DNA from 3 places in the Rhodococcus aetherivorans genome. Region 1 is predicted to be linked to each of the others. Evidence: predicted binding sites of a transcription regulator. Region 1 holds the regulator's gene; each other region holds the start of a gene.
What was found. Region 1 encodes LexA, which represses DNA repair genes until DNA is damaged. Its sites were predicted from a motif close to CGAACANNTGTTCG; they were not measured.
Positions count from the first base shown of each region.

Region 1 (7,176 bases):
CGCGCTCGTCGGTCTCGTCGTCAAGGCGCTGGGGTCCCGCGTCGTCGACGCGCTGATGCCGCCCGTCGTGACCGGCGCGATCGTCGCCCTCATCGGCCTGAACCTCGCGCCGGTCGCGGTCGGATCCTTCGAGGCCCAGCCGCTCGTCGCGGCGATCACGCTGGCCGCGATCCTGCTCGTCACGGTGCTCGGCCCCGGCCTCGTCGGCCGCCTCGGCATTCTCGTCGGCGTGATCGTCGGCTGGCTCTTCGCCGCCGTCTCCGGCGGCCTCGCCGAGGAACGCGTCGCGGCCCTGCGCGACGCCGCGTGGTTCGGCCTGCCCGAACTGCGCGCCCCCGCGTTCGAGCTGTCCGTGGTGCTGATCGCCCTGCCCGTCGTGGTGGTTCTCGTCGCCGAGAACGTCGGCCACGTCAAGGCCGTGGCGGCCATGACCGGCCGCAATCTCGACGACGTCGCCGGCGACGCGCTGCTCGCCGACGGCCTGGCCACGACGCTCGCCGGGATCGGTGGCGGCTCGGGCACCACCACCTACGCCGAGAACATCGGCGTGATGGCCGCGACGCGGGTGTACTCGACCGCGGCGTACTGGGTGGCCGCCGCGACGGCCGTGGTCCTCGCCTTCTCCCCGAAGTTCGGTGCCCTCGTCTTCACCGTCCCGGACGGCGTGCTCGGCGGCGCCACCCTGGTCCTGTACGGCTTGATCGGCATCCTCGGCGTGCGGATCTGGATGGAGGCGAAGGTCGACTTCACCGATCCGGTCAACCTCACGGTGGCCGCCGCCGCGCTCGTGGCCGGGATCGGCGACCTCACCCTCACTGTGGGTTCCGTCGAACTCGGTGGCATCGCGTGGGGCTCGATCGGCATCCTGATCGCCTACCCGCTCCTGCGGCGATCGGCGGACCTGCGCCGCCGGCCGCCCGGCGTGTCCGGTCACAAATAACGCTCGTTCCTGTCAGCGTCAGACCCGTCCTCCGATGTCTACCGTGAGCGTGACGTACGTCATCGGATACAGGAGCGCACATGGAACGCACCCTCTTCGAGCCCGAGCACGAACTTTTCCGCGAGTCGTACCGGAAGTTCCTCGAGCAGGAGGTGGCTCCCTTCCACGAGCAGTGGGAGCAGGACAAGATCGTCGACCGTGAGGTCTGGAAGAAGGCAGGCGCGCAGGGCTTCCTGGGCATGGCCGTGCCCGAGGAGTACGGCGGCGGCGGTGTCGAGGACTTCCGCTACAACACGATCGTCACCGAGGAGACCACGCGCGGAGGTTTCAGCGGCATCGGTTTCATGCTGCACAACGACGTCGTGGCGCCGTACCTGCTGAAGCTGGCGAACGAGGAGCAGAAGCGGCGCTGGCTGCCGGGATTCTGTTCCGGCGAGATCATCACCGCGATCGCGATGACCGAGCCCGGCACGGGCAGCGACCTGCAGGGCATCAAGACCCGCGCGGTGCGGGACGGCGACGAGTGGATCCTCAACGGTTCCAAGACCTTCATCACCAACGGCATCAACGCGGACCTGGTGATCGTCGTCGCCTGCACCGACCCGGACAAGGGGGCGCAGGGCTTCTCGCTCCTCGTCGTCGAGCGCGGGATGGCCGGCTTCGAGCGCGGCCGCAATCTCGACAAGATCGGCCTCGCGGCGCAGGACACCGCCGAGCTGCACTTCACCGACGTGCGGGTGCCCGCCGCCAACCTCCTCGGTGAGGAGGGCCTGGGCTTCATCTACCTGATGCAGAACCTGCCGCAGGAGCGCCTGTCGATCGCCGTGGTGGCGGCGGCGGCGATGGAGGCCGTGCTCGAGGACACGATGCAGTACTGCCGCGACCGCAAGGCGTTCGGCAAGTCGATCGGCAGCTTCCAGAACACCCGGTTCGAGCTGGCGGAGCTGGCCACCGAGACCACCCTCGCGCGCGTGTTCGTCGACAGGTGCATCGAGCAGCTCAACGCCGGAACCCTGAGCGTGCAGGAGGCGGCGATGGCCAAGTACTGGACCACCGACAAGCAGGTCGAGCTGATCGACCGGTGCCTGCAGTTGCACGGCGGTTACGGCTACATGCGCGAATACCCGGTCGCGAAGGCGTATCTCGACGCCCGCGTGCAGAAGATCTACGGCGGCACCAACGAGATCATGAAGGACATCATCGGCCGCGGCCTGAATCTCTGACCGGCCCCGGGGCACCGGTCCCGGCCCGGAACGAGCACGGGCGGCGCCGCGATCCGCGGCGCCGCCCGCGCGCGTTCGCGGGGAGGAGCGAGGTCAGAGCTTGCGGATCACGGTGACGACCTTGCCCAGGATGACGGCGTCGTTGCCCGGAATCGGTTCGAACATCGGGTTGTGCGGCATCAGCCACACGTCCTTCTTCACGCGCTTGAACGTCTTCACGGTCGCTTCGCCGTCGAGCATCGCGGCGACGATATCGCCGTTGTCCGCGACGTTCTGCTGGCGCACCACCACCCAGTCACCGTCGCAGATGGCCGCATCGACCATCGATTCGCCGACCACCTTGAGCAGGAACAGCGAACCCTGCCCCACCAGTTCTCTCGGGAGCGGGAACACGTCCTCGACGGACTCCTCCGCCAGGATCGGACCGCCCGCCGCGATCCTGCCCAGCACGGGAACCATGGCGGCCGGCGTGGCGGACTCGGCGGCGGTGTCGACCCCCTCCGCCGGCTGCGCCTGCGGGGCCGCAGGCTGCGGATCGTCGAGGCCGCGCACGTCCACTGCCCGGGGGCGGTTCGGATCGCGCCGGAGGAAGCCCTTGCGTTCGAGGGTGCGCAACTGGTGCGCCACCGACGAGGTGGAGTTGAGGCCCACCGCGTCGCCGATCTCGCGGATGCTCGGAGGGTAGCCCCGTTCGGTGACCGATTCGCGGATCACCTCGAGGACGCGGCGCTGGCGTTCGGTCAGGCCGGCGGCCGGATCGGCGGTGGTCGTCCGGCTCCGCCCGGCCCGGGGATGGCCGTCCGTCATGATCGTGACCTCCGTGCGTCGTGTGTCGGATGTGCTGGATGTGATGGATCGAATCTAGCTCTCCGATGGCCGGTTATCAAACATCTGTTCGAGATTTTCGGCCGGTAGTGCTGACTTTGTCGGAGCGGCGTGGTACACATCGAACACACGTTCTTTCGAACAGGTGATCGAATTACTCTCGCCGTCGATCGAGCGGTGACCGAAGTTCCGCCGCGGGCCCCGTCCCGCGGACGAGCGACACGGAGGCCTCGATGAGGACATCAGCAGTTCGCCGCACCGAATGGAACGACACCCGGCACCACCCAGGCCAGTGCGACGACACCGGGCAGTACGACACGGGACACTACGACGACACCGGGCAGTGCGACACAGGGCCGTGCAACGACACCGGGCAGTTCGAGGACACAGGGCAGTTCGAGGACCCAGGGCAGTACGACACCGGACGGGACGGCGAGGGCCGGGCACGACGCTCCGCGGCGACGCACCTCGCCCGGCGGCCGCACGAGGCGCCGGACCGGCGGCTGCCGGTCCGCCCGGATCCGGGGGTGGTGGACTACCGGCGCGCTCCGGTCCGGGTCTCGCGCGTCCCGCACCGGCCCGCCGGGACCGCGCAGCCCGGCCTGCGCACCGTACTGGCGACGGCCCTGCTGACCGCGGTCGCGACCGCGGGACTGCTCGGGATTGCCCACCTGCGCACCAGCCAGGTTGCGGCCGGGGCCGCACGTACCGACGTCACCGTCGTGCAGGCGGGGGAGTCGCTCGGCGACGTCGCGGCGCGGGTGACTCCGGGTTTGCCCCGCCCCGAGGCGATCGAGCGGATCCTCGAACTCAATGCCATGTCGGACGGCCGTCTGCGGGACGGCCAGACCCTGCTCGTTCCGGCCTCCGCGCCGCGGTGAACCGGCATGGACGGGCGGGTACCGGATCCGGCCGACGATCCGGGTATGCAGGTATTGTCGACTCTTGTCAGTCACACCACCTCGTGTGGTCGCGCCGAGAGCGATTCGCCTGCCGGTGAGTCCGGTCTCGGGAGGACGGCATCGGTTCGACGCCGACGTCGCGGCCAGCACGGCTACGACGAAGGAATCGACATGTACTGCCCGTATTGCCGGCACCCCGATTCCCGCGTCGTCGATTCCCGCGAAGCCGACGAGGGGGCCGCGATCCGTCGCCGAAGGGCATGCCCCCAGTGCGGCAGGCGTTTCACCACCGTCGAGACGGCGGTGCTGTCGGTCGTCAAGCGCAGCGGCGTCACCGAACCGTTCAGCCGGGAGAAGGTGGTGCGCGGGGTGGCCCGTGCCTGTCAGGGCCGCGACGTCGACAACGACGCCCTCAACCTCCTCGCCCAGCAGGTCGAGGACGCGGTGCGGGCCAAGGGTTCCCCGGAGATTCCGAGCAACGAGGTCGGTCTGGCCATCCTCGGCCCGCTGCGGGACCTGGACGAGGTGGCGTATCTGCGATTCGCCTCCGTCTACCGGTCCTTCAGCTCCGCAGAGGATTTCGAGCGCGAGATCAAGGAACTGCGCGAGCACCAGCACCGACGCGAGACCGAGTCCCCGGACTGAGCGCCGCGCCGTTCGGCGCGCGCCGGGATCCTCGTCGCCGGATCAGCGAATCGCCGCGACGGCCTTGAGGATTCGCGTCTCCGAGATCGGCCCGCGGGTGCCGAGGTGCTGCGCGAACAGGCTGACCCGCAACTCCTCGATCATCCACGAGACCTCCACCACGTCGGCAGCCGTGGCCCGCTCCTCCGGCAGCCGGGCGAGCAGTCGGTCGTACTCGGCGTAGACCCGGTCCAGCACGTCCATGCCCTGCCGGTCGCGAAGCGCGCTCGCCGGCAGCGATTCGAGCCGGTGTGCCGCCGCCGCCAGGTAGCGGGGCAGGTCGGCCAGCCGGGCACTGCCGAGTTCGGCGACGAAACCCCGGAACAGCAGCGAGGTCAGCTGTTCACGCACGTCCTCGGCGGCCTCGCCGCGCACCCGTTCGAGCAGCACCTCCACCTCGTGTGCCCTGGCCAGGGCGGGGACGACGAGCTTCAGCAGCGCCGCCACCCGGCCCGGCAACTGGGCCCGCACCACCTTCGCCAGCGCGGTGAACTCGTCCGGTGTGCGCACCGGCTTGCCGTGCCGGGCGATCAGCTCGTCCACGGCGCACGCCCGGCAGTCCTCGAGCAGATCCTCGAACGAGCCGTCCGGATTGCGGCCGAGCGCCAGCCGTTCGCCGTTGCTCAGGCCCGACGTCGCGGCGCGCGCCTGCATCGGGACCGCCTCGAGCAGCAGAGCCCGCAGCCCGGTGCGCATCGCGGCCTGCTGCGCGTGCGGGGTGCTGAGCACCCGCACGGCCACGCCACCATCCTCGGCGACCAGCGTCGGATATCCGGTCACCTGCTGGCCGGCGACGGTGCGTGTGACCGTGGGCTCGAGGGTGCCGAGCGTCTCGGCTGTCCATACCAGTGCCGGCGCGCGCTCGGTGCTCGACGCCGCCCGGGAGACCTCGGCCTCGACACGGTTCGCCAGCTGCCTGCGCAGCGCGGTCAGGCTCTTGCTGCGCGCGAGTACGGCGCCGCGTTCGTCGACGGCCGCGAACGTCATCCGCAGGTGGTCCGGCAGGGCGGTCGGGTCGAAGTCGCTCGGCTCGATCCGCGCCGCGCCGAGCCGCGACAGCTCCCGCGCCATCGCGTTGACGAGCGGCTCGGAGCGCGGCTGCACGGACGCGAGGGCTGCCGCAGCGAAGTCCGGTGCCGGAACGACTTGGCGGCGAAGATGCTTGGGAAGCGTCTTGATCAGGGCGGTGACCAGCTCGACCCGCATACCGGGTACCGACCAGTCGAAGCCGACCGGCCGGACCCCGGCCAGCAGCGCGACGGGAATGCGGACGGTGACGCCGTCCTCCTCGGTGCCGGGCTCGAACTGGTAGGTGAGGGGGAACTGCAGATCGCCCTGCCGCCACGCGTCGGGGTAGTCGCCGCCGAGGACGGTGGGCGCCTCCTGGTTGACCACCGTTTCCGGGGTGAAGGTCAACAGGTCGGGATTCTTCTGCCGCTTCTTCTTCCACCACGCGTCGAAGTGCCGCGCCGAGACGACCTCCGGTCCGACGCGCTGGTCGTAGAACTCGAACAGGGTCTCGTCGTCGACGAGGATGTCGCGCCTGCGGGCCCGGTGCTCGAGCGCCTCCACGTCCTCGAGCAACTCACGGTTGGCGTGGAAGAACCTGTGGCGCGTCCGCCATTCGCCTTGGACGAGGGCATGCCGGATGAACAGCTCGCGTGAGGCCTCGCGGTCGATCGGGCCGTACTGCACGGGCCGTTGCGCGACCAGGGGAATGCCGTAGAGCGTGACCCGCTCGTAGGCCATGGCGGCCTCGCGCCTGGTGGACCAGTGCGGTTCGGAGTAGGTGCGCTTGACCAGGTGCGGGGCGAGCTTCTCGGCCCATTCGGGTTCGATCCGCGCGGTGACCCGAGCCCACAGCCGCGACGTCTCGACCAGCTCGGCGGCCATCACCCAGCGCGGCGGCTTCCTGGACAGCGACGAGCCGGGGAAGATCGCGAACCGGGTCCCGCGCGCGCCGAGGAAGTCCCGCTTCTCGCCCTCACGCACGCCGACGTGCGAGAGCAGCCCGGCCAGCAGCGACTGGTGGATCGCGTCGTGGCCGACGTCCTGATGCCGCGTCTCCCACCCGAGGTTGAGGGTGATCTGGCGCAGCTGGCCCTGCAGATCCTGCCATTCCCGGATCCGCAGCCAGTGCAGGAACTCGTCGCGGCACATCTTGCGGAACCGGCTGGACGACAGTTCCTTCCGCTGCTCCTTCAGGTAGTCCCACAGCTTCAGGTACGCAAGGAAGTCCGAGCCCTCGACGGCGAACCGGGCGTGCTTCTCGTCCGCCGCCTGCTGGAACTCGGCCGGCCGTTCGCGCACGTCCTGGATCGACAGCGCCGCAACGATGATCAGGACCTCGCGCAGGCACCCGTTGCGGTGACCCTCCACGATCATCCGCGCCATGCGCGGATCGACCGGCAACAGCGCGAGTTCGCGTCCGGTGCCGGTCAGTTTCGGTGGTTCGTCCTTCGACGGCGGTTCGAGCGCACCGAGTTCCTCGAGCAGCGCGACACCGTCGCGGACGGCCCGCGGGTCGGGGGCCTCGACGAATGGGAACGAGGCGAGGTCGCCGAGCCCGAGCGCCGTCATCTGCAGCACGACCGAGGCGAGG
Region 1 covers NZ_CP106982.1:3,751,757-3,758,932, reverse strand. Annotated here, with positions in the region: gene OCS65_RS16925 (uracil-xanthine permease family protein) at 1-940, shown strand, start outside; gene OCS65_RS16920 (acyl-CoA dehydrogenase family protein) at 1,021-2,163, shown strand; gene lexA (transcriptional repressor LexA) at 2,257-2,970, opposite strand; gene OCS65_RS16910 (LysM peptidoglycan-binding domain-containing protein) at 3,222-3,869, shown strand; gene nrdR (transcriptional regulator NrdR) at 4,062-4,535, shown strand; gene hrpA (ATP-dependent RNA helicase HrpA) at 4,578-7,176, opposite strand, start outside.

Region 2 (7,176 bases), 790 kb from region 1:
CACGTCCACAGGAACAGCACCAGCGGCACGGTGTCGTTGCCCGGGTGTACCCGGCCGGTCCGGTCGAGCAGGTCCAGCCCCACCGCCATCAGCGTGGCGACGAGGACCCAGCCGAGATAATTGGTGAGTGGGATCTGCTCGATGCCCGGCAGGCCGCCGCCGTTGCACCAGCTCCACTGTCCGTCGGACACCATCTGCGGGTCGAGGTACAGGTCCCAGCCGACCATCCCCACCGTGGTGAGCGCGATACGGGTCACCCGCTCGCGGTTCCCGCCCGGCCACGGCATCCCGCCGCGGGCGAGCAGCGAGGCCACGTACCAGACCGGGTACATCCCCGCGGTCCAGGCGAGCGGCACCACGAGGGGCACGTCGAACAGGGCGGGACCCAGCCGGTCGGTGGCGTACGCGTAGCAGCCGTACGGGTATCCGGTGGCGGTCCCCACGACCTCGGAGGCGAAGCCGACACCCGCCGTGATCACGAAGAACCCGGCGGTCCAGGCGAGGCCGCGCCGCGCCGCAGCGTGCGCGAGCCCGGCGGCCGCGAGGAGGGTGACCACCGCGACGGTGACGACGTCGCGGGCCTGGCCGGTGGTCAGCGGATAGGCGATCTGCGCGGCGATCGCGCCGCCGGCGAGAACGGCGGGCAGGCGATTCATCGCCGCCACCGCCCCAGCACCCGGCGCAGGGGGCCACCCCCGGCGTCGGCGAGCGCGCGCTGCGCGGCATTGCGCCCGCTCGCGCCGGAGACCCCGCCCCCGGGATGGGTGGACGCGCCGGTCAGATAGAGCCCGTCGGCACCCGGCACCCGGTGCCCGGACAGCTCCGGCAGCGGCCGCCACATGAACATCTGGTCCAGCGACATCTCCACATGCATGACGTTGCCGCCGATCAGGCCCAGTTCGCGTTCGATCTCGTGCGGGGTCTGGATGTGCCGGTGCCGGACGGAACCGGCGAAGCCGGGGGCGAAGCGCTCTATCTCGGCGACGATCCGATCCGCCTCCGACTCGGCCAGTGCGGGCCACCGCCGGCCACCGGAGAGCCGGTACGGGTGCCACTGCGACCACAGGGTCACCTGGTGTTCGCCGGGCGGTGCGATCGACGGATCGAGCGCCGTGAAACTCATGGCCAGCACGGCCGGCCGCGGCGGTAGTTCCCCCGCCAGTGCCGCGCCGTGCGCGAGCCGGAGCCGGGCGCGGTCCTCGACGAGCAGTTGCAGGCCCCGCACGGCGTCGGACTCGTCGGCGGGACCGCTGGGGTACCGCGGCAGCGCGTCGGTCGCCAGGCGCAGCACCATGCCGATGCCGGGGCCGACGCGGATCCGGCGCCGCCATGCGTTCAGGCGGGCGCGGTCGAATCCGCCGCGTTCGAGCAGATCGAACGTGGTCAGCACGTGGCAGCCGGCGATCACGGTGCGCGCGGTGACGGTGCGTCCCGAGTCGGTACGTACCGCCCAGCCGTCCCCGGCCCGGCGGATCTCGGCGGCGGCATCGCCGAGGGTGACGACGCCGCCGTCGACCGCGAGGCGGGCGGCCAGGGCCCGGGTCAGCGCGCCGCTTCCGCCGACGGCGCGGCCGGGCGGCAGCGTGTGCATCAGCGCGGCGAAGCCGACCATGGGGGCGGTGCCGGGTTCGGACATCGGGGGGCCGGACTGGGCACCGAACCAGGCGAGGGCGGCCTTGAGCGGCTCGTCGTCGAAGTACTCGTCGAGCAGGGCGTCGCCGGTGGTGAGGAACTGCCGGGAGAGGTCGCTGCCGCCACTGCCGGTGTCGAGGCCCCAGAAGGACGACAGCAGGTGCCGGCCGGTCGGCGGCACCGAGAACGAGCGCATCACCCGGGCGCTGCGCGGACCCCACACCGTCACGAAGCGGCGGTAGGCGTCGGCCTCGCGCGCTCCGCATGCGGCCTCGACGGATCGGCAGGTGCGGTCGAGATCACGATGGAAGACGATGCCCGGACGGTCGCTGCCCACGGGGGCGGGCGCGAACGCCCACGGGTCGCAGTCGACGTAGCGCAGGCCGTGGGCGGCGAGCTCGAGTTCCTCGACGATGCCGGTGTGCCGGATCATGACGTGGGCCGACGAGCCGCGGTCGACGGCGTGGCCCGGGAAGCGTTCCACGGTCGACACGGCGCCGCCGAGCACGGTGTCCTTCTCGAGCACCTCCACCGACCAGCCGGCACGGGCCAGATAGCACGCGCTCACCAGGGCGTTGTGCCCGGAACCCACGACGACGGCATCGATCACCCCGCCCACGCTACGGACCTTCGAGCGGAAGGTCCCGTCCCAGGACGGCGAAGGGGCGGGCGTCCCCGGTGAACCGGAACTGCCGGACGACGTCGCGGAACCCGAATCGCCGGTACAGCCGCCAGGCCCGGTTGTCCTCGCCGGCGATCTCGGGAGTGGACAGCAGGACCGTGCGCTCGGGGCGGTCGCTCAGCAACCGGCGCAGGAGCGCCTCCCCGATGCGGTGACCCTGGGCGTCCGGCCGCACGTGCAGTTCGGTCAGCTCGAAGTAGTCGCCGAGGACGGCGTCGATCGTCTCCGGGGGGTAGCCGGCGTGGCGCATCCCGGTCCGCACCTGCTGATTCCACCACTGGTGCGGCGACCCGCGATAGCCGTAGGCGATCGCGACGAGCCTCGACGGTTCGTCCGGCAGTGCCGCCGCGACAGCTTTCCATCCTGGCCGGGCGGAGTGCTCGGACCACATGGGCGCGCGGTGGTACTCGGTGCCGCGCGGGTATCGCATGGCGGCCACGTAGATGGGCAGCACCTCGGGCAGTCGCGCGCGGAACTCGGCAGCGGACAGATCGACGAGGATCGGCGCCGCGCCCCGCGGGGTCGCATCCGTACTCATGACGGGGACTGGACCGCCTTCCCTTGACGACGTGTCGGTAGGTGCAGCTATATTGAATACGTCGAACGGATGTTCGATACCGGGGATCCGGCGATGTTCGAGGGAAGCGAACATCGCCGGATCGCCGGGGCCGTGACCCGGCCGGTGCCCCGGCGGGGTGCAGGAGGTGTTCGGAGTGATGGTCACGTCACGAACCGCACAGTCGGGTGCGACCGGCCCGCGGGCCGTCGGCCGATCGGACTGCGCCGCCCGCCCGGTGTCGTCGCGCGCCGCGACATTGCTCGACCGTGCCGACGAGCTGCTCTCGGCGGCCGCCGGCACTCCGGAACCGTCCGAGCGATTCCACCTGGCCTATCTCGCCGCCCTGCGCGGTGCCGGCGCCGTGCTCGCGGGCGCCGAGTTGCGGGCGGTGCGGCCGGCGCGGCGTCCCCGCACCCGCAACGCCTGGGTGCTCATGGCCCGCGCGGAGCCGGAGTTCGCCGCCTGGGCGGACTTCTTCGCCGATCGTTCGGACACCCGCGCGGCGATCGAGGCGGGGGTCACGCGTTCCGTGCCCGCCGACGAGGCGAGCCGCTTCTACGACGAGGTGGGCCGCTTTCTCCACGAGGTGGAGGACTACCTGACGGGCGCGGACGACCCGTCGGCGTCCGGGAATTCGAGGTCGGGGGACGACCGGCGCAGCGCATGATCGGTGCAGGGGGCAGCCCGGGTCGTTCGACGGCCCGGGCCAGGGTCGTCGGTCCGTCATACGCAGGACCTTCGGAACCGTGATCGAACTCGAATCCCCAGTTGGTGGTCCCCGCCGGGATGTACTCGTATTATTGAGCCAGGCGGCCGTCAAAGTCGGCCCCCCGTCGATCTGGACCGCAGATCCGGCGGCCACCGTTTTAGTGCCGGGGGAGGTACCGTGCCACTCTCCGAGCACGAGCAGCGCATGCTCGAACAGATCGAGAGCGCGCTCTATGCTGAGGATCCCAAGTTCGCCTCTACCGTCCGGGGAAGCCGGATGGGGATGGCGTCCAGTCGGCGTCGGCTCCAGGCCGGCGCGTTGTTCGCACTGGGTTTGGCGTTGTTGATCGCGGGCGTCGCCCTCCCGGTGAAGCCGGGTGGGTTCCCGATCATCAGTCTCGTCGGATTCATCGTCATGTTCGGCGCGGGGGTCCTGCTCCTCCTCGGAGGCAAGCGCGGTCCAGGCGTCGGTGACGGTCCCCGCGGGGCAAGCCGCGGTGCCGGGGATGGTAGGTCCCGCGGCGGCCGCAAGTCCGGTGGAGGGTTCAGCAAGAGGATGGAGGACCGCTTCCGCCGGCGTTTCGAGCAGGAGTAGCGCGACAGTACTTCCACGCGAGTTCTCACGAACGGCGCGTCCCGCCACGGGACGCGCCGTTCGTCGTTCCCGGACGAGCGGCGGCCGCGGCGCCGGGCGCCCCACCGTCCCCCACGTTCGTACCCCACTTCCGCCCACTCCGGCTCCCGGGACCGGCGCGCAGCGGAGGCGACGGAGCCGACCAGCGTGTTTCCCGCGTCCGGGTTCGCTGTCCCGCGCCCGCGTCTCGGTCCGCGCGTCGCGACGCTGCCCGCGCCGTGCGTCGTCGCCCACTCCGCCCCACCCGCCGTGAACTGCGCACAGTCGAAAAACGGCGCCGCGCGCGGGCGCGTAAGCGGTTGAACGTGGGGGAAAGTGGGGTAGTGTGGGTCGCGGCGGAGGGGTTCCTCCGTCGGGTAGTAGGCAGGGTCCGGCCGGGGCGTGGCGGGGGGTGTCGAGTGTTCCTCGGTACCCACACACCCAAGCTGGACGACAAGGGGCGGCTCACGCTGCCCGCGAAGTACCGAGACGAACTGGCGGGAGGGTTGATGATCACGAAGGGTCAGGACCACAGCCTTTCCGTCTTTCCGCGCGACGAGTTCGCCGCCCTGGCCGAGCGCGCCGCCGCGGCCTCGCGGAGCAATCCGCAGGCCCGGGCGTTCCTCCGGAGCCTGGCGGCGGGAACCGACGAGCAGCGTCCCGATGCGCAGGGCCGGATCACCCTGTCCGCCGCCCACCGCAAGTACGCGGGGCTCACGAAGGACTGCGTCGTGATCGGTGCCGTCAAACACCTGGAGATCTGGGACGCGGCGGCGTGGGAGCAATACCTCGCCGAGCACGAGGAAGAGTTTTCGGAAGCGAGAGACGAGGCCCTGCACGACATTCTGTGACCGGAACCGCAGCAGCGACCGCAGTGCCACCGCGGCGAGTGCCGCGAGGCCTCTGCCCGACAGCGACCCTGACACACTTCCCCAGTGCCAGGTTCGTGAAACGGAACCCTGACGTACTTCCCCAACGCCAGGTTTCCAGTTCGGACAGAGACCTCGATGCATTCGCCGCGGTCGTATCCGGAGGCGTGACTGCGAACCCCCCCGACCGAAGCCACGATCCGATCGCCCACGAACCGAGCAGGACAACCGGAGGAAGAATGGCGGAGGGTCAGGACGCGGCGGCGGCAGTTCCGGAGGCCGGGAGTCCGGAGAGCTTCGGTCACATCCCCGTCCTGCTCGGCCGCGCCGACGAACTGCTCGGCCCCGCCATCGATGCCGCCGGCCCGGGCGCGATCTATGTGGACGCCACCCTCGGTCTCGGCGGACACTCCGAGCACTTCCTGCGGACCTATCCGGGTGTGCGCCTGATCGGGCTCGATCGCGACCCCGAGGCCCTCGCCGTCGCCCGCCGGCGGCTCGCGCCGTTCGCCGACCGCACGCAGTTCGTGCACACCCGCTACGACGGCATCGCCGACGCCCTCGCCTCGTGCGGGCTGGATCGGGTCGGCTCCGTGCATGCGATCCTGTTCGACCTCGGCGTGTCCTCGATGCAGCTCGACGAGGCCGAGCGCGGCTTCGCCTACTCCCGCGACGCACCCCTGGACATGCGCATGGACCCCACCACGGGCGTCACCGCGGCCGACGTGCTCAACACCTACAGCCACGGCGACCTCGCCCGCATACTCAGCACCTACGGGGAGGAGCGGTTCGCCGGGAAGATCGCCTCGGAGATCGTGCGGCAGCGGGCGAAGACGCCGCTGCGCACGAGCGGGGAGCTGGTGGAGCTGCTGTACCGGGCGATTCCGGCCGCGTCCCGCCGCACCGGCGGCCATCCCGCCAAGCGCACGTTCCAGGCGCTGCGGGTCGAGGTCAACGGGGAACTCGACTCGCTGCGCGCCGCGATCCCGGACGCCCTGGACGCTCTCGCCGTCGGGGGACGGGTGGTGTTCATGTCGTACCAGTCCCTCGAGGACCGCGTGGTCAAGCAGATTCTCACCCCGCTGACGAAGTCGAAGAGCCCGGAGGGGCTCCCGGTGGAACTTCCGGGTACCGGGCCCGAATTGCGGATGCTCACCCGCGGGGCGGAACGGGCGACGGAGCAGGAGATCGAGGCCAATCCGCGTTCGGCGCCCGTGCGCCTGCGTGCCGCGGAACGAATCGCCAGGAGGTAACCGATGACCGTACAGGTGGCAGCACCTGCTCGCCGTCCGGCTCGATCCACGGCTGCGCAGCGGGCGTATCAGCGGCGCAGCCGTCGCACGGCGCACCTGACCCCGGACACGGCGACTCCCGCACCGGCTCGCCGCGGCGGTAGTGTGGCGGCGCGAATTCCGTTCGTGGCCACCATTATCGGTCTCCTCGGCATCGGCATGGCCGTAACCCTGCTGCTGACCACGCGCGCCGCGGAGGACTCCTACCAGCTCAGCGCCGCACGCGACTACAACCAGCGCCTGATCCAGGAGCGCGCCGTGCTGCAGCGCGACGTCGAAACCGGCAACTCGGCGCCGGTGCTGGCGATGCAGGCTGCAAAGCTCGGCATGATCCCCACCGGCGAGGTCGCGCGCCTGGTCGTCGGCGACGACGGCGGTGTGCGCGTGGTGGGAACCCCGGCCCCCGCCGAGGGGGCACCGGCCGCGCCGCTGAACCCCCCGGCGGCCGATGACCGGACCCGGGCCCAGCTTCCGCCGCTCGCGGGTAGCGCGGGGAGCGAGAACCCGCGGCCGCTGACCCCGTCCGCCGGCACCGACCGGGCCGCCGCGCCGTCGGCCGGCGCCGCGGGTGAGGCCCCCACCGCGACGACCCCGGGCGCCGCGCCGTCCGCTGCGGCGGCGGTGCCGCCCGGGGCTGCGGCGGCGGTGCCGCCCGGGGCTACTGCGGCGGTGCCGCCCGGGGCTACTGCGGCGGTGCCGCCCGGGGCTACTGCGGCGGTACCGGCCGGGGAGCCTGCCCCGGCACCCCCGGACGCCACGCCGTCGCCCGGCAATGCCGGGGCCGCGCCCGGTCAGCCGGAACAATTGGTGCCCGTGACCCC
Region 2 covers NZ_CP106982.1:2,959,922-2,967,097, forward strand. Annotated here, with positions in the region: gene OCS65_RS13500 (carotenoid biosynthesis protein) at 1-656, opposite strand, end outside; gene OCS65_RS13505 (phytoene desaturase family protein) at 653-2,242, opposite strand; gene OCS65_RS13510 (GNAT family N-acetyltransferase) at 2,253-2,852, opposite strand; gene OCS65_RS13515 (SAV_6107 family HEPN domain-containing protein) at 3,031-3,540, shown strand; gene OCS65_RS13520 (DUF3040 domain-containing protein) at 3,760-4,176, shown strand; gene mraZ (division/cell wall cluster transcriptional repressor MraZ) at 4,614-5,045, shown strand; gene rsmH (16S rRNA (cytosine(1402)-N(4))-methyltransferase RsmH) at 5,303-6,316, shown strand; gene ftsL (cell division protein FtsL) at 6,482-7,176, shown strand, end outside.
Region 2: the regulator LexA is predicted to act here: its motif matches at 2,915-2,928, upstream of OCS65_RS13515 (SAV_6107 family HEPN domain-containing protein).

Region 3 (7,176 bases), 1.2 Mb from region 1:
CCCGAACACGGCCCCGGTCTCGGCCATCTGCTGCTTGATGAACGAGTGCCCGACGCGGGTGCGGACGGGCTTGCCGCCGAGTTCGGCGACCAGTTCCGGCACGGCGCGCGAGGTGATGAGGTTGTGGATGATCGTCGACCCGGGTTCCTTGGCGAGTTCCCGCGCGGCCACCAGCGCGGTGACCGCCGACGGAGTGACCGGCTCGCCGCGCTCGTCGACGACGAAGCAGCGGTCGGCGTCGCCGTCGAAGGCGAGTCCGAGGTCGGCACCGGATTCGCGCACGAGCTTCTGCAGGTCCACCAGGTTGGCGGGATCGAGCGGGTTGGCCTCGTGGTTGGGGAAGGTGCCGTCGAGTTCGAAGTACAGCGGCACGAGGTCGATCGGGAGCGCGCCGAACACCGCCGGCACCGTGTGCCCGCCCATGCCGTTGCCGGCGTCGACGGCGACCTTCAGCGGGCGCATCGCCGACAGTTCCACCCGCGAGCGGACGAACGCGGCGTAGTCGGCGAGCACGTCCCGTTCGGAGACGGTGCCGGGGGCGCCGTCGAAGTCCGGGACGCCGGCGACGAGTTCGGCGGCGATGGTGGCGAGGCCGGTCTCCTGCCCGACCGGCTTCGCCCCGGCCCGGCACAGCTTGATGCCGTTGTAGCGCGCCGGGTTGTGGCTCGCGGTGAACATGGCGCCGGGGGCCTCGAGGATGCCGGAGGCGAAGTACAGCTGGTCGGTGGAGGCGAGTCCGATGTGCACGACGTCGAGTCCCTGGGCGGTGACGCCGGCGGCGAAGGCCTGCGACAGCTGCGGGGACGATTCGCGCATGTCGTGGCCGATCACGATGCGGGTGGCGCCGCCGTCGCGCATCAGGCGAGCGAAGGAGGCTCCGACATCACGGACGAACCCCGCATCGAGCTGTTCTCCCACCACGCCACGCACGTCGTATGCCTTGACCACGGCGGACACGGACTCGGCAGATCTCGCCACTGTTGCTGCTCCTGATCGTCGACTGGCACCGCCGCCTCCGCGGCGGGCACGGTCAGCCTAGTGGGCGACGATCAGGACGTGGGATCGGGCAACACGCGCAGGTGGCCACGGCGGCCGGTGCGGGCCGTGGGCGGCGCGGCCAGCGCCGTGGGGACACCGGAATCGGTGTCGTCGGAGTCGGTTCGGGCACGCTCGCCGAGACCGGCCTCACGCACCGCTTCGGCCAGGGCGGTCAGGTCGTCCTCGTCCGGAGTGCCGGTGGTGAAGGCACCCTCGTACCGGACCAGCTCCCACCCCTTCGGCGCGGTGATCCGCGAGCCGTGCGATTCGCACAGATCCCACGAGTGCGGCTCGGCGACCGTCGCCAGCGGACCGACGACCGCGGTGGAGTCCGAGTACACGTAGGTCAGCGTCGCAACAGCAGGGTTCTTGCACCCAGGCCGGCAGCATCGACGCAGTGATCTCACAGTCGGAGAGTAGCGCGCCGTCCGCCCGGGGACTATCCGGACACACCGGAGAACCCGGTACGGATTTTCGTGTCGTACTGTCCAGAGCATGCACCGATCGCGCCGTTCCCGCCCCGTGACGTCCCGCTCGGTCGCGCGACGCGGCCGCGGCGTGCGCGGGCCGTTGTTCCCGCACGAGTTGCCGGCGTGGCGCTCACGGGCGGAGAAGTTCGACCTGCTCGTGCTGGGGGCGTTCGCCCCGATCGACGCGCAGTGGCACGACCGGCTGACCAAGCTCGATATCGCCGTCGACGAGGTGCCCAAGATCCGCGCCCTCGACCCCGACTCGGTGAACTGGCCGTCGGAGGTGGTCGCGGACGGTCCGGTGCCGCTGTCGCGACTCGTGCCCGCGGGGATCGACCGCCGCGGCGCCGCGACGCGGGCCCGGATCGTGCTCTTCCGCCGCCCGCTCGAACTGCGGGCGAAGGATCCCGAGGATCTCACCGATCTGGTCCACGACGTGCTCGTGCACCAGGTCGCCACCTACCTCGGCGTGGAACCCGAGGTCATCGACCCCGAGCTCGGCGGCTTCGACGAGGACTGACGTCCTCAGACGATGCCGCGCTTGAGGCGCCGGCGCTCCCGCTCCGACAGACCGCCCCAGATGCCGAAGCGCTCGTCGTTGGCCAGCGCGTATTCGAGACACTCGTCCCGGACCTCGCAGCCCAAGCAGATCCGCTTCGCCTCCCGGGTCGATCCGCCCTTCTCGGGGAAGAACGCCTCGGGGTCCGTCTGCGCGCACAGCGCGCGTTCCTGCCACTGTTCGTCGCCACCGTCGGACGGGTCGCCGAAACCATCGATCAGGCTGAGCACGGGTCGCGCGGGCGCGTCCCCCCCGATGCCGTCGATGTCGTCCCGAACGTCCTCGCCTGCAGTGTCGATGCCTGCAGTGTCGATCCGAGAGCTCTCGAACCATTCGCGCTCGTCGGCCATCGTTCGCCTCCTCACCTGCAGCGCTGCAACTCTCGTCGAAACCGGCCCACTCCGCGCCATCCCCGGTCGAACATGCGTTCGAATGCAGTTCACCACAACCGATCTCGGCCCCGGTTCACTGGAAATGACACTTATGTGATTAGACACGTGGGGCGTGTCGCGGTCAAGCCGAGCGGCGCCGCTGCCTTACCATCCGGGGTTCTCCACCGTGCCGGTGCGCACCCGCCGCCCGGGCGCGCAGGCACCCCGGCAGCCCACCCGGCGCACCGCCTAGGCTTGCCCTGTGAACGTGACTGTATTGGTCGGCGGCGTCGGAGGTGCGCGTTTTCTCACCGGCGTGCGCCGGCTCCTCGGCATCGAACCCGGCCGCGACCTCGACCCCGACGCCGCACACCGGGTCACCGCGATCGTCAACATCGGCGACGACGTCTGGATGCACGGGCTGCGGATCTGCCCCGACCTGGACACGTGCATGTACACCCTCGGCGGCGGGATCGACACCGAACGCGGATGGGGCCGGGCCGACGAGACCTGGCACGCGAAGGAGGAGCTGGCGGCCTACGGCGCCACACCCGACTGGTTCGGTCTCGGCGACCGCGACATCGCGACCCACCTGCTGCGCACCCAGTTGCTGAGCGCCGGATACCCGCTCTCGGCCGTGACCGAGGCCCTGTGCGACCGGTGGAAGCCCGGCGTCACCCTGCTCCCGGTCTCCGACGACCGCAGCGAGACCCACGTGGTCATCACCGATCCGGCCGACGGCGAGCAGCGCGCCGTGCACTTCGAGGAATGGTGGGTCCGGCACCGCGCGCAGGTCCCCACGCACAGCTTCGCGCACATCGGCGCCGAGAAGGCCGCCCCCGCTCCCGGAGTGCTCGCGGCGATCGAATCGGCGGACGTGGTGATCCTCGCCCCGTCGAACCCGGTGGTGAGCATCGGCGCGCTCCTCGCGATCCCCGGCCTGCGCGGCGCGCTGCGCACCACGTCCGCGAAGATCGTCGGCCTCTCGCCGGTGATCGACGGAAAGCCGTTGCGCGGCATGGCCGATGCCTGCCTCGACGTGATCGGCGTCGAGTCGACCGCCCAGGGCGTCGGGCGGCACTACGGCGCCCGCAGCGGCGCGGGCCTGCTCGACGGGTGGCTGATCCACTCCACCGACACCGCCGATGTGCCCGGCGTCGAGGTGCGCAGCGTGCCGCTGCTCATGACCGATCCGGACGCGACAGCCGAGATGGCTCGCGCCGCATTAGAACTGGCAGGAGTGACCCCGTGACCATGCCCACCGACACGGCCACCGGGACCGCCGCCGGAGTGCGCGACCACTCCCCCGGACGGCCGATCGAGATCCTCCCGGTGCCGGGCCTGCCCGAGTTCCGGCCCGGCGACGACCTCGCCGCCGCAGTGGCCACCGCCGCACCCTGGCTCGCCGACGGGGACGTCCTCGTCGTCACCAGCAAGGTCTTCTCCAAGGTCGAGGGCCGCATCGTCGACGCCCCCACCGATCCCGAGGCCCGCGACACGCTCCGGCGCCGCCTCGTCGACCAGGAGGCCGTACGCGTGCTCGCCCGCAAGGGCCGCACCCTCATCACCGAGAACCGGCTCGGGATCGTGCAGGCAGCCTCCGGGATCGACGGCTCCAACGTCGCCGCGTCCGAGCTCGCCCTGCTGCCCGAGGACCCGGACGCGAGCGCCGCGGCGCTGCGGGAGCGCCTGGGGACCCTGCTCGGCGTGACGGTCGCGGTGGTCGTCACCGACACGATGGGCCGGGCCTGGCGCGTCGGCCAGACCGACGCCGCGATCGGTGCGGCCGGGATCCCGGTCCTGCACGAATATGCCGGATCCCGGGACGCGCAGGGCAACGAGCTGTTCGTCACCTCCGTCGCCGTCGCCGACGAGATCGCCGCCGCGGGCGACCTCGTCAAGGGCAAGCTGGGCGGGGTACCGGTCGCGGTGGTCCGCGGTCTCGACCTGCCCGACAACGGTTCCACCGCACAGGAACTGATCCGCGGCGGGGAGGACGACCTGTTCTGGCTCGGCACCGCCGAGGCACTCGAGCAGGGCCGCCGTGAGGCGCTGCTGTTGCGCCGGTCGGTGCGCGAATTCTCCTCGGAACCGGTCGATCCCGAGGATCTGCGGGACGCGGTCGCCGAGGCGCTCACCGCTCCGGCGCCGCACCACACCCACCCGGTGCGGTTCGTCTGGGTCCGCACCGAGCAGGTCCGCCGGCGGCTGCTCGACCGCATGCGCGAACGCTGGGCCGCCGACCTCGCCGGCGACGGGCTCGACCCGGCGGCGATCGACCGCCGGGTCGGCCGCGGCGCCATCCTCTACGGCGCCCCCGAAATGATGATCCCGTTCTGGGTTCCCGACGGCGCACACAGCTACCCCGACGCCCGCCGCACCGCTGCCGAGGCCACGATGTTCACCGTCGCCGCCGGCGCTGCCGTGCAGGGGTTGCTGGTCTCGCTCGCCGTGCGCGGGCTCGGCAGCTGCTGGATCGGGTCGACGATCTTCGCCCCGGACGTCGTGCGGCGTGAACTCGGCCTGCCCGGGGACTGGTCGCCGCTCGGCGCGATCGCGGTCGGGCACCCCCTCGAGCCGGCGACGCCGCGCGTCGCCCCCGCGGCCGGCGACCTGCTGCTGGAGCTTTGAGGTGACCGCGTCCACGCTGCACGCCTCGGCCGTCGACCGGCTGCAGAACTGGCGGACCGACTCGGTGGATGCGGAGTCGCTGCGGCACACCATGCTCGCGTTCCTCGACGCCGCGCCCGAGGGGTGCCTCCGCAGGCACGTGCCCGGGCACGTCACGGCGTCGTCGCTCGTGCTCGACGCCGACCGCCGGCACGTGCTGCTCACCCTGCATCCCCGGGTGGGGCGGTGGATCCAGCTCGGCGGGCACTGCGAGGAATCCGACGAGACGGTCGTCGGGGCGGCGCTGCGGGAGGCGACCGAGGAGTCCGGCATCGAGAACCTGGTCATCGATCCGGAACTGCTCTCGGCGCACACCCATCCGATCACCTGCTCGCTGGGCCGCCCGACCCGGCACCTGGACCTGCGGTTCCTCGTCGTCGCGCCGCCCGGGGCCGTGCCCGTCCGCAGCGCGGAATCGACCGACCTGCGCTGGTGGCCGGTCGACGCGCTGCCGCCGGAGGCCGAGCACGACACCCTCGGGCACCTGCTCGGCCTCGCCGCCGCACGCACCGGGGCGGGCCCCGCCGTACGCACCGGGGCGGGCCCCGCCGTGCGCACCGGGGCGGGCCGTTAGACCGGCTGCAGCGTGGGGCGTTTCGGTTCGATGCCGTCGCCCGAGGAGGTGCCGCGCAGGCGCCGCCCGACCCAGGGAATCAGGAATTCGCGTGCCCACCGGCGGTCCTCGGCCCGCTTCGCCGCCGAGACCACCGGCGCGGCATCGAATTCGGCCGGGGTGAGCGTGTGCGACACACCGAGGAGATCGAGCACGCGGATCGCCATGTTCCGGTGCCCGGCCGGCGACATGTGGAGCCGGTCGAAATCCCACATCCGCAGGTCGCGGTACTCGTCGAACCGCCAGAAGTCGACGATCGCCGCACCGTGGCGGTCGGCGATCGCCCGGACCAGCTCGTTGTAGACGGCCCAGCGGCCGCGCAGCACCCCGAACACCGGCGCCCAGCTGCCGTCGTAGGCCGTCCACACGAGCACTCGCGCACCCGTGGCGGCAAGCTTGCCGATCGCGTCGTCGTACTCGGCCGCCAACGCGTCGAGGTCAAGCTTCGGGCGCATGAGGTTGTTGCCACCGGCGTAGATCGTCACCAGGTCGGGTCGCATCGCGATCGCCGCGTCGAGCTGCTCGTCGAGGATCGGGCGCAGCAGCCGTCCGCGCACGGCGAGGTTCGCATACCCGAACCCGGGGTTGTCGCGGGCGAGCTCCTCGGCGACGAGGTCCGCCCAGCCACGCAACCCGTTGGGCCGGGCCGGATCCGGGTCCCCGACGCCTTCGGTGAACGAATCACCCAGCGCCACATACCGTTCGAACTTCATTCGTGGACCCCCCCGTGCTCACACGTCGGTGCTGAAACGGATCCCCCCGTCGGGGATCTGCACACCGGGCCAGACCCGGGCGCCGCGCAGCAGCTCGCAGCGCGCCCCGATGTCGGCGCCGTCGCCGATCACCCCGTCGCGGATCAGGGCGCGGGGACCGACCCGGACCCCGAATCCGATGATGGACCGCTCGATCACCGCACCGGCCTCCACCCTCGCGCCGTCGAAGATCACCGCGCCGTCCAGGCGTGCGCCGGCGCCGATCTCGGCGCCGCGGCCGACGACGGTGCCGCCGATCAGCAGGGCACCGGGCGCGACGGAGGCACCGGGATGGACGAGGGATTCGCCGCGCTGCCCACCGAGCGCGGGCGACGGTGCGATGCCGCGCACCAGGTCTGCCGAGCCGCGCACGAAGTCCTCCGGCGTGCCCATGTCCCGCCAGTAGGCGGCGTCGACGTGCCCGTACACGCGCTTGCCCTCCGCCAGCAGGGACGGAAAGACCTCACGTTCCACGGAGACCGGACGACCCTCGGGGATCGACTCGATGATCTCGCGCTTGAAGACGTAACAGCCGGCGTTGATCTGGTCCGTCGGCGGATCCTGCGTCTTCTCCAGGAACGCGGTGACCCGGCCCTCCTCGTCGGTGGGCACGCACCCGAACGCGCGGGGGTCGCCCACGCGCACCAGGTGCAGCGTCACGTCGGCGTCGGTGCGCAGGTGCGTGTCGAGCACCGCACCGAGA
Region 3 covers NZ_CP106982.1:2,535,166-2,542,341, reverse strand. Annotated here, with positions in the region: gene OCS65_RS11530 (phosphomannomutase/phosphoglucomutase) at 1-978, opposite strand, end outside; gene OCS65_RS11525 (DUF3499 domain-containing protein) at 1,050-1,445, opposite strand; gene OCS65_RS11520 (metallopeptidase family protein) at 1,534-2,028, shown strand; gene OCS65_RS11515 (WhiB family transcriptional regulator) at 2,034-2,297, opposite strand; gene cofD (2-phospho-L-lactate transferase) at 2,701-3,690, shown strand; gene OCS65_RS11505 (coenzyme F420-0:L-glutamate ligase) at 3,693-5,069, shown strand; gene OCS65_RS11500 (NUDIX hydrolase) at 5,071-5,682, shown strand; gene OCS65_RS11495 (SGNH/GDSL hydrolase family protein) at 5,679-6,434, opposite strand; gene manB (mannose-1-phosphate guanylyltransferase) at 6,453-7,176, opposite strand, start outside.
Region 3: the regulator LexA is predicted to act here: its motif matches at 2,485-2,498, upstream of cofD (2-phospho-L-lactate transferase).